DNA from 2 places in the Pseudoalteromonas sp. 0802 genome. Region 2 is predicted to be linked to the other one. Evidence: riboswitches for the same ligand, from Rfam matches in the RefSeq annotation. Region 2 holds a riboswitch; the other holds the start of a gene.

Region 1 (7,232 bases), on a different contig from region 2:
ATCAAGAATTACGTCTGATTTAAGAGAGAAAGTAGAGATTACTTCATCAGTACCGTGACGCTTAACAACACCTTCGTATGGGAAGATATCGATTTGGTCACCCATGTTTAACTCATCAACAGGTAGTTCGATTGGCAATGCACCAGAGTCTTCCATTGTATTGAAGAAGATAGGAGCGATTTTACCGCCTAAACATACACCACCAACGCGTTTGTTTGGTACGTGAGGAATATCATCACCCATGAACCAAAGTACAGAGTTAGTTGCAGATTTACGAGAAGAACCCGTACCAACTACATCACCAACGTATGCAAGAGGTAAACCTTTCGTTTTAAGCTCTTCTAGTTGTGAGATTGGACCAACTTCACCTGGTTTTTCAGGATTGATACCATCACGTTCGTTCTTCAGCATTGCTAAAGCGTGTAGTGGAATATCAGGGCGAGACCATGCATCTGGTGCAGGAGAAAGGTCATCTGTATTTGTTTCGCCAGTTACTTTGAATACGGTAACTGAGATTTTTTCAGCAACTGCAGGCTTGTTTACAAACCATTCTGCATTTGCCCACGATTCGATTACTTGCTTAGCAAATTCGTTACCTGCTTTCGCTTTTTCTTCTACATCATAGAAAGCATCGAACATTAATAATGTGTTTGATAAACCTTTAACAACGATCGGCGCTAACGCTTCGTCATCTAGAAGATCAATCATAGGTGCGATGTTGTAACCACCTAGCATAGTACCAAGTAGCTCAGCTGCTTTTTCTTTTGATACAAGTGGAGAGCTCGCTTCACCTTTTGCAACTGCAGCTAAGAAACCTGCTTTGATGTAAGCAGCATCATCAACACCCGGTGGTACGCGGTTAACTAGAAGATCAACGATAAACTCTTCTTCGCCTGCCGGTGGGTTTTTGATTAATTCAATAAGATCAGCCGTTTGCTGAGCATCTAATGGCGCTGGTACGATACCTAACGCGGCACGTTCTTCTACGTGTTTACGATATTCTTGTAGCACAATATTGCCCTCTTGGTGACGTGAAAGTACTCGGTAGTATTAAGCTAAATACCAATTAAGACCCAGTACTTATAGTATTCTGACGGTTAATTATAAAGCTTTTAAGTATAGATGAAAATCCATGCTGTAAGTAAGGAGTTTAATATTCACTATAAATACCATGAATAGTACTAGAAAAAAACGCTATTCAAATGAATATTTATTAAGAATCATTCCTATCTACTTTAGAAATGAAAAAACCCAGCACTAGGCTGGGTTTTCAAATTTGCGTAAAGGGTTAGATTAACGCTCTACTTTTACACGCTCAATTACAGTTACTTTCGCTTCAACACGACGGTTTTCAGCGTGAGCTTCTGGCGTATTTGCTGGGTTTTTAAGGCGCTCTTCACCTAAACCAACAGTAGTAAGACGCATTGGGTCAATACCGTCTTCGATTAGTTTCTTAGCAACAGCATCAGCACGTTTCTTAGATAACCACTTGTTGTAGTCAGCTTTACCTACTGATGAAGTGTGACCTTCAAGTACTACGTCAGTACCTGGGTGCTCTTTTAAGAACTTAGCAGCGCGGTCAATATCATCTAAGTATTGTTGAGATACTTTAGAAGTGTTGTTAGGGAACGTGATTAGTAAGCTCTTAGTTACTTCACGATCTTCATATAATGTACAGCCAGTACCATCAACAGCGTCAGTCATTGGCGTGTTTGCACATTGGTCATCAGCATCAGGGATGTTATCGCCATCGCTATCAACTGGCTCAACCGCAACAGGAACAACTGTTGGAGCAGGTTCAACTGGCTCAGAAGCTGAGCTTTGCGCACCAAAGATGTAGCTTAGGCCTAATTTAGCGCCAACATCTGTGTAACCACGGTCAAGACCTTGGTATAAAGATGTTTCAGCGTTAAACGCAAAGTTATCTGTGAAGTAGTGTTGGTAACCAGCACCTACGTTTGCGAACATTAGATCTTCGTCAACCGCATCAAGATTTTTAAGACCGAAAATACCGTAGAATGGACCACCACCTAAGTGATATAAAGCGTCAATACCGTAACGTTTGCCACTTTCAGTACCGCTAACAGAAGTACCGTCATTTAGATCAGCTTTCCAATCGAAGTCCATGTCAGCATATTCTAAACGAGCGCTCCAGTAATCACTAAAACGGTAACCTAGCTCTAAACCCCAACCTGTAGAGTCATCAACATCAAGGCCACCAGGAGTATAGTCGCGAACATTTTCCCAAGAATTGTCATAGTAGTCGCCAAATGCGCCGATGTAGAAACCTTGCTTTTCGGCAGCGAAGCTTGAAGCACTAGTTGCAGCAAGTGCTAAAGCAATAGTAAGTGATTTTAATTTCATTGTTTCCTTCCCATTTTCACAATTAAAATTGTAGCTAAGTCAAACCAGCTCAATCAGTTTAAACAGAGTAGTCGACTAATAGTTAATCAAAACTTAACGAACTCGGTACAGAACAAAAATCTTGCCGAGTAATTTCAGTCAATTACCCAAATAATAGGTTATCTAAATAACTTTGCGTAACAATGCCTTTAGATCGCTTTGTTATGATTAGGTGAAAGTCGATTCAGCCTAATCTACTGACTTCAAAACCGATAAAAGTCCATTCCCAATTACATTATTATATTGGTTATTTTTAAATCAACAAGTTGAAAGCAACTTTATTTGTAAATTTTCGTTAAAAAGCAAAACTTTAGTGCTATTTTATTGATATAAATCATAACACTGGCAGCTAACTTGCTCAATCAACGAACACTCAGATTTAAAAAAATGAGCATTTACAATTGTTATCAACCATAAAGATTAACCCTTAAGTACCACAAAAAGTTTGGTAATTACAATCACCTTCTTTCGGAGGTTGATACCATGCCGCAAATTCTTCCTCATACTCATATGGTTTTTGAATAACTTTTAAAAACTCATTGATTGATGAACTAGATCCAGTCTTTTCATACTCAGCCAAGATCATTTCAATATTATGATTACGCGGAATGACTGCAGGATTAACGGCTCGCATTGTGTTGTAACTTTCAGCTGATGTTCTGAGCCTCCATTTTGAAACCCACCCTTTTAAATTAGAATCTATAACAAAGTCTTTTACTAAAGATTCAGTAAGAGCATTGAAAGTGTTGGTGTAATCAAGTTGGTGTTGCTTCATTAACCCCAGTAACTCTGAAATTAAAGCGTGATCGCCTTCTTGCTGACCTGCTAATCCTAATTTCTGCTGCCACATAGTATTAAATGCATCATTAAATTTAGCAGCAAAACCATTCACAACCGGTGAGAGTTGCTCAACGGCACTCTCTTGAGCAGCAAATAAAGGGATTAAGCTTTCAGCCAAACGTGCAATATTCCAATTGGCTATATTGGGTTGATTACCAAATGCATAACGTCCTTGATGGTCAATCGAACTGAACACCGTGTCTAGGTCAAACTGATTCATCATCGCACAAGGACCATAGTCAATGGTTTCACCACTAATCAAGGTATTATCGGTATTCATCACGCCATGTATAAAGCCAATTCGCATCCAGCTGATAACCAGCTCAATTTGCTTATCGAGTACGGCAGTTAAAAATTCAATATAACGCTGCTCACCCGTGCTGCTAATGTCAGGGAAATGACAATTAATTGCGTAATCAACGAGCTTTTCTAGCCCTTCTATATCACCTTGGGTAGCTAAGTATTGAAATGAACCCACACGGATATGGCTTTTAGCTAGGCGAGTAACAACTGCCCCTGGGCGTGGTGGCTGACGATATACCGTTTCACCAGTTGTAGCCACAGCTAAACAGCGCGTAGTCGCTATACCTAGCGCATAAAGCGCCTCACTCATAATGTACTCTCGTACAGCTGGACCAATAGCACAGCGACCATCACCACCACGTGAGAATACCGTTGCTCCAGCGCCTTTTAGCTGCAAGTCCCACAATGTGCCATCTTTATCTGCAATAGCGCCAAGCAAATGTGCTCTGCCATCGCCAAGACGCGGTGAAAAATGACCAAATTGATGACCTGAGTAACCAAGTGCAACCGGTGAAACATCTTTATCTATTGTTGAACCAGATAGTAATTTAGCTAAGAATTCGCTGTCGTGATTAATCGCAAAATTATCAGCGAGCTTGTTATTGAAGAGCAGCAATTGCGGCTCAGCAACGGCGCTAGGCATATCTTCAATCGCAAGTAGTTCACTAATATCTGTGTATCGAGTTTGCAGTTTCATAACCGTCCTTAACGTGTTGCGACACCTACGCGGTTATCACCTACACCATAAGCCACAAGCTGACTAAGTGCCTGCAGGCTGTAGCCACTTTGCTGTTGTAATTCATTGAAGAAGTCTTGCGCCGCTTGTAACGATTTTTTAGTTTGTAAGCCGCCATCAATCAACTCATGGGCACGCAAGTAGGCTTCTACATCGCGAGAAAGCAAAAAGGTATCTTTACCAAGCGCTCGCAAAGCGTAAGGGCCAGTATTTCCCCCTAGACGCGCACCATGCTTTTTAAGATAGGCCCACAAACCAATAATATTGTCAGTTGGCCAATCTGCAATAAATTGGCTAAAACTGCCATGTTTCTCGGCAACTTCGTGGATCATGTACGCATTTTCTGGGATCGTTTGTACTTTTTTAAAATTACGAACAATTCGCTCATCACTGGCTTTTTGCTCAAGCATATCTGGCGGCATCATCAACAACTTTTCTACGCTGAAATCCCAAAACACATCACGAAAACCAGCCCATTTATTATTGATAACAGACCAATAAAAACCGCTTTGAAAGACTTTACGCGTAAACTCTTCTAACCATAAATCGTCATGCATTTTGGCAATATCAGTATCATCGAGCGGGTTTGATAACAATGCATGCAGCATTTCTTCGCTGCCTTTTCGAGATACGGCTCGCAGATAAATATCGTTAAATTTTTCCATCATTTTTCCAATTTATTTGGTTAACGCTAAGTGTACGTAAAAACACGCTTATACGTAACCATGTTGCAAAATCGGTCACTAAAAAACAAATCCTTCGCCTTGACACCTAGATGGCTAAAATGCTTTAATCGCCGCCAATACCCTATTTAACTATGTTGGCTTTAACCTTTAAAGCGAGCATAAAGGGCTGGAAGAGGTGCGTTATTCAGGTAGCGTATGGGAAGAGCACAGACTCTGTTGATCATACGTGAGGGGAATTAACGCCGAGAAATAACACCGTTTGTGAGGTGCTTATTTCGGGCGACTGGGCTGAATCCCAGCGACTGTCACCAACAATAGCATAGCGCTATTGATTAGTTTGGTGGAGAGCTTCTGGTCTTAGTATAATAAGGCCGTCGCGTCTTTATTATTTTAAGCCCATTCGCTCTTCGAATTATACCTTGTTCGAACGACGACATGCGGCTCCATTCAAATGTTCCCGCATAAACTCTTCGAATACCTTATAAGTTCGTGAGAGATGATCAACAATTTTGATTTAAACGACTATCCATTGTGGACAGCGCTTGTCACGCCATTTTCTGAATCTGGCGAGGTCGATTACACGGCCCTTGAACAACTGGTCGCTGAGCAGCAAGATGCAAATAACGGCATTTTATTGCTTGGCAGTACCGGTGAAGGACTGGCGCTTTCACTCAAAGAGCAACAAGCCATCGTTGAGCATGTTTGCCAATTAGCACCGAGTGTCCCACTCATGGTTGCTGTGGGCGGCATGAACCTTAAGCAACAAGTTGCTTGGGTTGAATACTGCAACCAACTACCTATTCATGGCTACCTGTTAGGTTCACCTCTGTATGCAAAACCTGGGGTTGTTGGGCAAACACATTGGTTTGAAAGCCTACTAGACGCAAGTAACCACCCTTGTATGTTGTATAACGTACCAGGGCGCAGCGCAGTTGAGATTTCACCACAGGTGATCAAAAACCTTGCTGAGCACAGAAATCTTTGGGCTTTAAAAGAAGCCAGTGGCGACATTAGCAAATTTGAAGGCTTTAGAACGGCATCACCAACACTGGCTATTTTCAGTGGCGATGATGCACTTATGCCATATTTTGCTCAAGCTGGTGCAAAAGGTTTAGTTTCGGTTGCCGCGAATGCTTGGCCGAGTCAAACCCATGAGTTTGTTAAACGCAGTTTAAGTGGTCAATACCCAAATCTATTCACCGATTGGTCGCAAGCAATCCAAAGTTTATTCGCTGTGGCAAATCCAATCCCCGTAAAAGTACTGATGCACCTGCAAGGTAAAATAAATACCCCGCATTTACGTCCGCCGCTTACGCATTTAGAGCTTGAGCAAACAGACAGCATCACCCACGCAAACAACACTATTTTATCTTGGAACTAAAAACAGGTTTTATCATGAGCTGGTTAGAATTATTAAACAATTTAGAATCAGGCGCAGTTCGCGCAGCAACACAAGACGAGAACGGCAACTGGCACGCCAATGTTGAAGTTAAACAAGGCATTTTAGAAGCCTTTAAAAACGGCACTAATACTGAGTTCCCAGGTGGTTTTGTTGATAAGCACAACTTAGCACCACAAGGCTTTGCAGCAGATGCTGGCGTGCGTATGGTACCAGGTGGTAGCAGTGTTCGCCGTGGCGCACACGTTGCCAAAGGCACGATTATCATGCCACCAGCATATGTGAATATTGGTGCGTTCATCGACGAAGGTACTATGGTCGATAGCCACGCATTAGTGGGTTCATGCGCACAAGTGGGTAAAAATGTTCACCTAAGTGCTGCAGTACAATTAGGTGGTGTACTAGAGCCAATTGGCGCTAGCCCTGTGGTTATTGAAGATGACGCATTCATCGGCGCAGGCTGCGTTATTGTTGAAGGTGTGGTTGTGAAAAAAGGTGCTGTACTTGCGCCAGGTGTACGCTTATCTGCAACTATTCCTGTCTACGATTGCGTTAACGAGCGCCAGCTAGACAAAGGTGAAGCCATCCCAGAAAACGCGATTGTGATCCCAGGCTCTCGCCCTGCTTCAAATGCATGGGCTCGCGAGCAAGGTCTAAGCATGTCTTGTGCATTGATCGTGAAATACCGTGATGAACAAAGCGATGCATCATTACTGTTAGAAGAGGTTTTACGTTAATGAGCTTTTTGAGCACGCCCATCAAGCAAGCGGTTGAACAAGTTTCAACACATCTTGATACGCCATTTTTTATCTATGATTTAGATAAATTAACTGCACATTTAAATCAACTGACTGCGCAAACCGAT
Region 2 (7,232 bases):
TTCAAGCGCTTAAGTCTAAAAAGCTCGGACACTTAGGACTTGATGTGTATGAGCAAGAGTCAGAGTTATTCTTTAAAGATCACCGTGAAGAAATCATGCAAGACGATATTTTTTCACGCCTTATTAGTTTTCCGAATGTATTAGTGACAGGCCACCAAGGCTTCTTCACCCAAGAAGCACTTAGCGAAATAGCCTGCACCACATTACAAAGTGCTAATGAAATAAGCCAAGGCTTACCATTAACTAACGAAGTTATTTAAAGCAAGCGCACCTTAAATTAAAAAAGGCGTGAGGTTTAAACCCCACGCCTTTTACTTTTTTCTTTCACCTTGAAACTAGAAACTTGTAACTAGCAACTCGAGTTTCTATTTCAACAACGCCACGTTCACGAATACCGCCGTCATTAATAACGGGCAGACAAAGCGAATGTACTGGGCAAACCAATAATGGGGGCCGCTCGATACTTGATGCAATTTATTACCACGCTGCCATAACCAGCCAACAGTAATGAAATAGAACAGTCCCATTAAAGGTAATTGGTACTGTGTGAGCACCATAATGACTAAACCAAATAACCAGTCAAAATTTAAGATAATAAGTGATGAGGCAATAAACACGATTAGCGTTACAAATAAGGTTGCTTTTTTGCGCTCTACACTGTGATTCTCAACTAAAAATGCCACTGGAATTTCAGTCGATGAAATAGTTGATGTCACTGAGGCTATCGACATTAGTACAAAAAATAATAAGCCAACGAGTAAACCCACTTGGCCCATTGTGCTAAACAGCTCAGGTAAAATCGCAAAAATTAACTGCCCTTCACCGACCAATTTACCGCCGCTAAATACCTCTACACCGTTATGTTGGGCAACAAAAATAGCCGGAATAATCAATAAACCTGCTAAAAAGGCCACACCGGTATCTAGCAGTGCCACTGTGCCAGTTAGTTTAGGCAGATTGGCATCTGGTTTTAAATAAGAGCCGTAGACCATCATACAGCCAACACCTAACGACAATGAAAAAAACGCTTGTCCCATTGCCGCAATTATTAAGTTTGCATCAAGAATTTGACTAAAATCTGGCACTAAGTATGCTGCAAAACCATCCATTGCACCATCTAGGGTCGCAATATAAGCAATTAATGCCACTAACAACACTAGCAATAATGGCATTAAGCGGCGTGACCAGGTTTCGATACCTGATTTAACGCCTTTTAAAATAATACTCGCTGTAAGAATAAGCATCAGTGGCGTAAACACAAAATTGCGCGCCATGGAGTCACTGTGCAAAAAGTTACTTAACTCAGTAAAACCAAAGAAGCTTGCGACTGGCTCGAGCGCATAAGCGAGCATCCACCCTGCAACTATCGAATAAAAGCTCAGCATCACAATCGCACCAAAGAGGCCAATATAGCCTGCTGCGGCCCCCACTTTAGGTGCTGTGTCTTGCCATGCACTTGATAATGCTTTTACTGGATTCGCTTGTGCTTGGTGGCCTAAATACAGCTCAGTATAAAGAGCCGGAAGCGCTAATAAGAAAATAACAATGAAATAAACAAGTAAAAATGCACCGCCGCCATGGTTTGCCGCTTGTGTTGGAAAGCCCCAAATATTACCTAAACCTACCGCCGCACCAGAAGCTGCTAAAACGAAACCTAATCGACTTTGAAAGCCGTCACGAACTTGTGCCATACATCTACAAATCTGTTATTATTTTTCCTCATTAAACCATAATTACAGTCAACTGCGTAAACTATTTGCGTTTGTTCGTGCCTATAAAAGTGCATTTGCTGTAAAAATAAACAAAACTAAATTCAATCCCCGTGTAAGCGTTATACCATGAGCAGTCACTACTTTTCGAACACCCTTATCATCGAGCAGCAAAGCCAAACAACGGCCAAAAAAGTCATGCTTATGGATGCAGCACGTATTGATGTTGCAAGTTTACCCCTTAATAAATTACTAAGTGAGTTTGAATTAAGTGTGCTTGAAAAACGTAAAGTGCCTAGCGCAAAGCAAGAGTACTTAGCGACTCGCCTAACGTTAAAGTATTTGTATCAACATGCTTACCCTCATGATGATTTAGCGCTCAGTGAAATATCGAGCCAGTTTGATGACAAAGACAGCAAGCTAAAATTACATACCCCGGTTAGAGAACCTGTGTGGGCCTGTTTATCACATTCAAATGGTTTAATTGGCGCAGCCCTTAACCCTGAACAACAGCTATTTGGTTTTGATATTGAACAAAGCAGTAAGCCTCGCCCTTTTATCAAACTCGCAAAGCATTTTTATCATCAAGATGAAGTTGACTTAATTAGCCGTTTTGACGCTCCCGATGAACAGGCACAGTGCTTTTTTAGAATTTGGACATTAAAAGAAGCGCTTGCCAAAGCAAGTGCTCAGCCAATTGCGAAACTACTTGCTCCTAATGTATTTGAAGAATTGAGCAAACATAATTTCAGCGCGAGTAGTAACTCTGTTGAAGGCTTTGATATAAGTGTTGTGGCACAAAAAAGCACTGACTGGCAGTGCTCTTTTATTAATTTTAACGACTTACGCCGCGACTTGGCTTTCTAATAGTCGGCTGTGAATAGCCTGCACGACTTCATCTGACTCACTTTGCTCAACTAAGAAGCACAGGTTATGTTTACTTGCACCGTGGCAAATTAAACGAATATTAAAATCACTCAATACCTGCATTAAGTTCATTTCTTGCTGACGTAATTGAATTTCAGAACCAATTAAAGCCACCAGCGTTAAGTTATTCTCAACCGACACATGACAAAACTCAGAAAGCTTATCTAAACAAGCTTGATCAAGCTCAGGGCGTGATGCATTTGGTGCGTTATCTAAAGTGATTGCAACACTGATTTCGGAGGTAGTAACCAAATCAACCGAAATATTAAACTCACTTAAAATGGTGAAAACCCGCGCTAAGAAACCACTCGCTAAGAGCATTTCTGGGCTTTTAACCGTTAACAGAATTTGATTTTTACGCTGTGTTACGGCACGAATACCTGGTTGCTGAGATTTTTCTTTTTCAATCCATGTACCACCTAACTGTGGTTCACGACTTGAACCAACAAACACACTAATGTGGCTTCGGCTTGCAGGTAAAATGGTTGCAGGGTGAAGTACTTTTGCACCAAACGTTGCCATTTCGGCCGCTTCATCAAAGCTTAAGCGTGCAATTGGGCTTGCTTTAGCGCATAAACGCGGATCAGTACTGAAAATACCCACAACATCGGTCCAAATATGCACGCTTTTTGCGTTAATTGCTTCAGCGAGTAATGCAGCGCTGTAATCTGAACCACCACGGCCTAAAGTGGTCGTTTGATTGTGCTCATTGCTACCAATAAAACCTTGAGTTACCACAACATGGTCATCAAGTAGCGGCACTAAATGCTCTTTAGCAGCCGCAGCGGTTGCTGCAACATTTGGAGTAGCTTTAGCAAATTGGCTATCTGTTTTCAGTGCCTTACGTACATCAAAACGCACCGCATCAAGACCTTGCCCGCGTAATACTTGAGTAAATAAATACGATGATAAACGCTCGCCAAAGCTCAGTAGTTCATCTTGATCTACTACTGACTTAGCCCCGTCTGATGCTAGCTTTTGAAAAGCCTTAAGCGTTTCATTAAAGCCATGTGCTAAATCAGCATCCAGTGACAGTTCAGCTAATATTGCTTCTTGAATGGCGACAACGCCAGTAATGTGCTCGTCACGTTCAGCCGCACTCAAATCAGCTTTACACAATGCAACTAAATGGTTTGTCACGCCCGCACTGGCACTCACAGCAACTATACGTACCTGATTATCAGCACAAATGATTTCAGCGCAGCGGCTCATAGCATCAAAGTTAGCTACACTGGTGCCACCAAATTTTGCAACAACGTAATCTGATTTTGTGTTGGCGGCTAATTGGGTATTCATGTCGTCTCCTTTTGTGGAAAACTATCCACAGTAATTCAAGAAGAACTCGGCAAGGGGGTGCTTTGAAAATAAAGAGTAGTCCATGCCAGAAGCTCTCCACCTAGTTTGGTGACAGTTTTGAGGATTCAGCCCCATAAACCGAAAAATAACCGCGACGTCCGGTTAATTTTCTCGGCGAGTACTTCCCTCATTAATGGTCATCGGCGTTCGTCACCTCACATTAATTACCTAAGTATCGCACCTCTTCTGAATGTTAAGTTAACACCTGGTTAAAATAACAAAGCCTGCTGTTAGAAGCAGGCTTCGAAAGTTAACGTTTAGACGTCTAGCTGTCAAGTTGTTTTATGAAATTAAACTGCCCGCTAAGTGCGAACCGTAATAACCAACGGTATAAGCAATTAATAAATAAACCGACATTTTAAGATAGCTCATGAAGGTCAGTGCCTTAACCTTACTCATGGCAATAATGCCTGCCGCAGAGCCGATAATAAGCATTGAGCCACCTACCCCAGTTGCGTAAGTAAACGACAGCCATTGCTGAGGACTCATCACAATATCTGCTTTTAAAAGTGCTGCAGTGAGAGGTACGTTATCTACCGCTGCTGATAATAGCCCCATCAAGTAGTTGGCATATTCAGGTGCCATCAACTCATATAAGTGAGTAAATTTAGCAAGCATGCCAACTTCTTTTAATGCGCCAACCAGCAATAAAACACCAACGAAGAACAATAAGGTGTCGTATTCAATTTCACGAATATAATCGATGATTTTTTTGTTAACGTCTTTTTTGCGCATTAAGAATTGCGCAACCAAAAACATCAGAGATAAACCAAATAAAAAAGTTAGTAACGGCGGCACGCTATAAAGCACACTCAAAGTTAACGTAGCAATAATCGTCGAGAAGAAGATAACCGCAATGGTAATATCTGTCTTTTCGATACGACGGGCAGCTTGTTTTTCAAACACAACATTACCCGACATACCCACCGACAACATCGCCGCGAGCAGAGCAACACTTGTCAGTGCAGGGGCAATTAATAATAGTAGATTAGCAATAGTGACTTTTTCGTCTAAGAAAATCATCAGGGTTGTAACATCACCCGTAATCAACGACACCCCACCCGAATTAACACTAAATACAATTAAGGTCGCATATTTTATTAATTTTTTAGGATCTAATTTCAGTGACATCACCACCGCAAGCGAGATTAAAGTTGCAGTTATGTTGTCTGATATTGATGAAAATAAAAACGCAAAGCCACCAATCAGAAACATCAGCTTTCGTTCACTGATTTGATTTGGCATAATTTTATGAACAATATTCTGGATAAAACCTTTAGAGTTTAAATAGGCTACAAAGGTCATCGCAGCCATTAAGAACAGCCACAAAGTCGCGATTTCTAATATGTTGTGATCCAGTTGATGTTGTATGGTTTCTGGGCTTTGCCCATGAATTGGAGAGATAAATAAGATAATCCAGCATAAAGTTCCAAAAAAAAGCGTCGTTTTGGCCTTGTTTACATGGATAATATCCTCTATAACGATAAGCAAAAATGCCACCGCTATCAGGGTTAGGATAAGTGGGGTTACCATGGTGTTTGAACAACCTTTATAATAATGTAAAAATTGTAAGTCGAGTGTTTCGGCGCGGATTCTAGCAGCATAGAAAGCATAAAACTATTCTCAATTACATAATTTAATACTAATCGCTAACACCAAAGTCTGAATTTACTGGAGCCTTATGATCCCAGCTAAAAAGTTATTAAATACCCTTACTGAACATTGGGGGGTGTTAGAACTGCTATTTAAACGTTTTAAGATGGCTGATTTCAGCTTGAAAGACGTACAAAATGCGATAAAACAAAAACAACCTTCATGGTCAAATGAACGCATTTATAAAGAAACAAATCGTTTATTGAATCAAGATATTATCATTCCACTGGCAAAATCATCGCAATTAGAAATCAACCGTGCGATCGCCGATTTTGCGACTTTCTTGCTACAAGAAGAGCACTTAGGTCTTGCCCAAGAAATTAGCGTGCTCGTTGATGACTTAGCTCGCCTTGGTAATCGCCTTGCTAAAGCCGGTGAAATTGAAGATTACGACGAGCTTCGCCGTTTTAGCCGCATTATGGATGATCGGGTACGCAAAATAATGAAATTGTTTGCCCACAACGAAAACGCGATTTTAAATATTGTTGAGCAAGCAAAAGCTGATAACGCAGTGCAATCACTGCAAAAACGCTATCAGGCTGTAATTGAAGCGTTCGATGAATACATCGAGCCTATGCTTGAAATGGTTGATATTCGTGGTGACTTCCACGCTTGCTTTAATACCATCGAAGAACAAATTAGCGCGCAAATAGAGCAAATTGACCGCCTTGGTAAGTCATATCAAGACAAGCGCATGCTTGAACAATTACGTACCCGTATTTTAGAAATGCATTTAGTTGGTCGTGAAAGTTTACGTAAAAGCGCCGATATGTTGATGCCACTACGTGAAGAGTTACGCCGCAACAACCTAATTACGCGTCAAGCGGCTAAAGTGCTTGGTTTAGTGCGTAAAAATGGTGTCGATAACATGTTAAGTGCAGTACAGCCTAACTTTGTCTCAGACGCGCAACGCTTTTCACTTGGTCAGCAACGTCATATCGTTGCCTATATGGCAGGCTTAGTTGACTTTGAGCACGATGAATATCAACTACCAGAACATGATGATGTGCCCGCCTATCAAAGCCCGCATATTCCTGATTACAACGATGTTAAAACACAATTTAGAAAACGCTTTAAAAAAGCCAGCAAAAAAGCTCAGCCGCTGCTTAGTTTCTTAGATGAAAGCTATCCAGATCTAGAGGCTGACGAAATGCTGTTCTTGTATCAAAAATTGATTAGCGATGGCGACCTTGAAATCAGCCAAAGCCAAGAGAAAGTAAAAATAAAAATTGCCCAGCAACACTTCTCTCTTTACCCATTTAACTCATCGATTGCTGACGATAAAAAAGCAACAGAGCAATAACCATGACAGATATTAATTTAGATGATTTAACGCATCTGCAAGCTATTAATAAAAAGCTCACATCAGGCTATCACATTAGCGAACAAGACACGCTGATGTGGCAAGAGCTTGATCAACACATAGATGCTTATCGCGCGTTATTTAACGCCCTAGGCCATGACCTACAACACGATAGCCGTGGCTATTACTATTTTGGCAGTGATGAAAGCACCCCAAATATGGGTAAAATTTCGCGTGCCATCGCACTGACTATCTACATCTTGATTGAGCACTATGCCAATACC

Evidence for each region. A riboswitch is a leader RNA that binds a small molecule or an ion and turns the genes downstream of it on or off. The one in region 2 is predicted to bind lysine.
Region 1: linked by a shared signal. The riboswitch ahead of dapA (4-hydroxy-tetrahydrodipicolinate synthase) and the one ahead of lysC (lysine-sensitive aspartokinase 3) in region 2 are both predicted to bind lysine.

Annotation. Positions count from the first base shown of each region.
Region 1 is NZ_JABVXE010000011.1:10,146-17,377, reverse strand. It holds gene acnB (bifunctional aconitate hydratase 2/2-methylisocitrate dehydratase) at 1-1,011, opposite strand, end outside; gene HUS61_RS15135 (OmpA family protein) at 1,294-2,364, opposite strand; gene HUS61_RS15130 (YdiU family protein) at 2,831-4,243, opposite strand; gene HUS61_RS15125 (DNA-3-methyladenine glycosylase I) at 4,252-4,947, opposite strand; lysine riboswitch at 5,131-5,327, shown strand; gene dapA (4-hydroxy-tetrahydrodipicolinate synthase) at 5,465-6,349, shown strand; gene HUS61_RS15115 (2,3,4,5-tetrahydropyridine-2,6-dicarboxylate N-succinyltransferase) at 6,364-7,104, shown strand; gene HUS61_RS15110 (PLP-dependent decarboxylase) at 7,104-7,232, shown strand, end outside.
Region 2 is NZ_JABVXE010000001.1:646,822-654,053, forward strand. It holds gene HUS61_RS02995 (2-hydroxyacid dehydrogenase) at 1-260, shown strand, start outside; gene HUS61_RS03000 (sodium-dependent transporter) at 366-1,691, opposite strand; gene HUS61_RS03005 (4'-phosphopantetheinyl transferase superfamily protein) at 1,839-2,576, shown strand; gene lysC (lysine-sensitive aspartokinase 3) at 2,553-3,932, opposite strand; lysine riboswitch at 4,014-4,186, opposite strand; gene nhaD (sodium:proton antiporter NhaD) at 4,275-5,525, opposite strand; gene HUS61_RS03020 (hypothetical protein) at 5,674-6,948, shown strand; gene HUS61_RS03025 (condensin complex protein MksE) at 6,951-7,232, shown strand, end outside.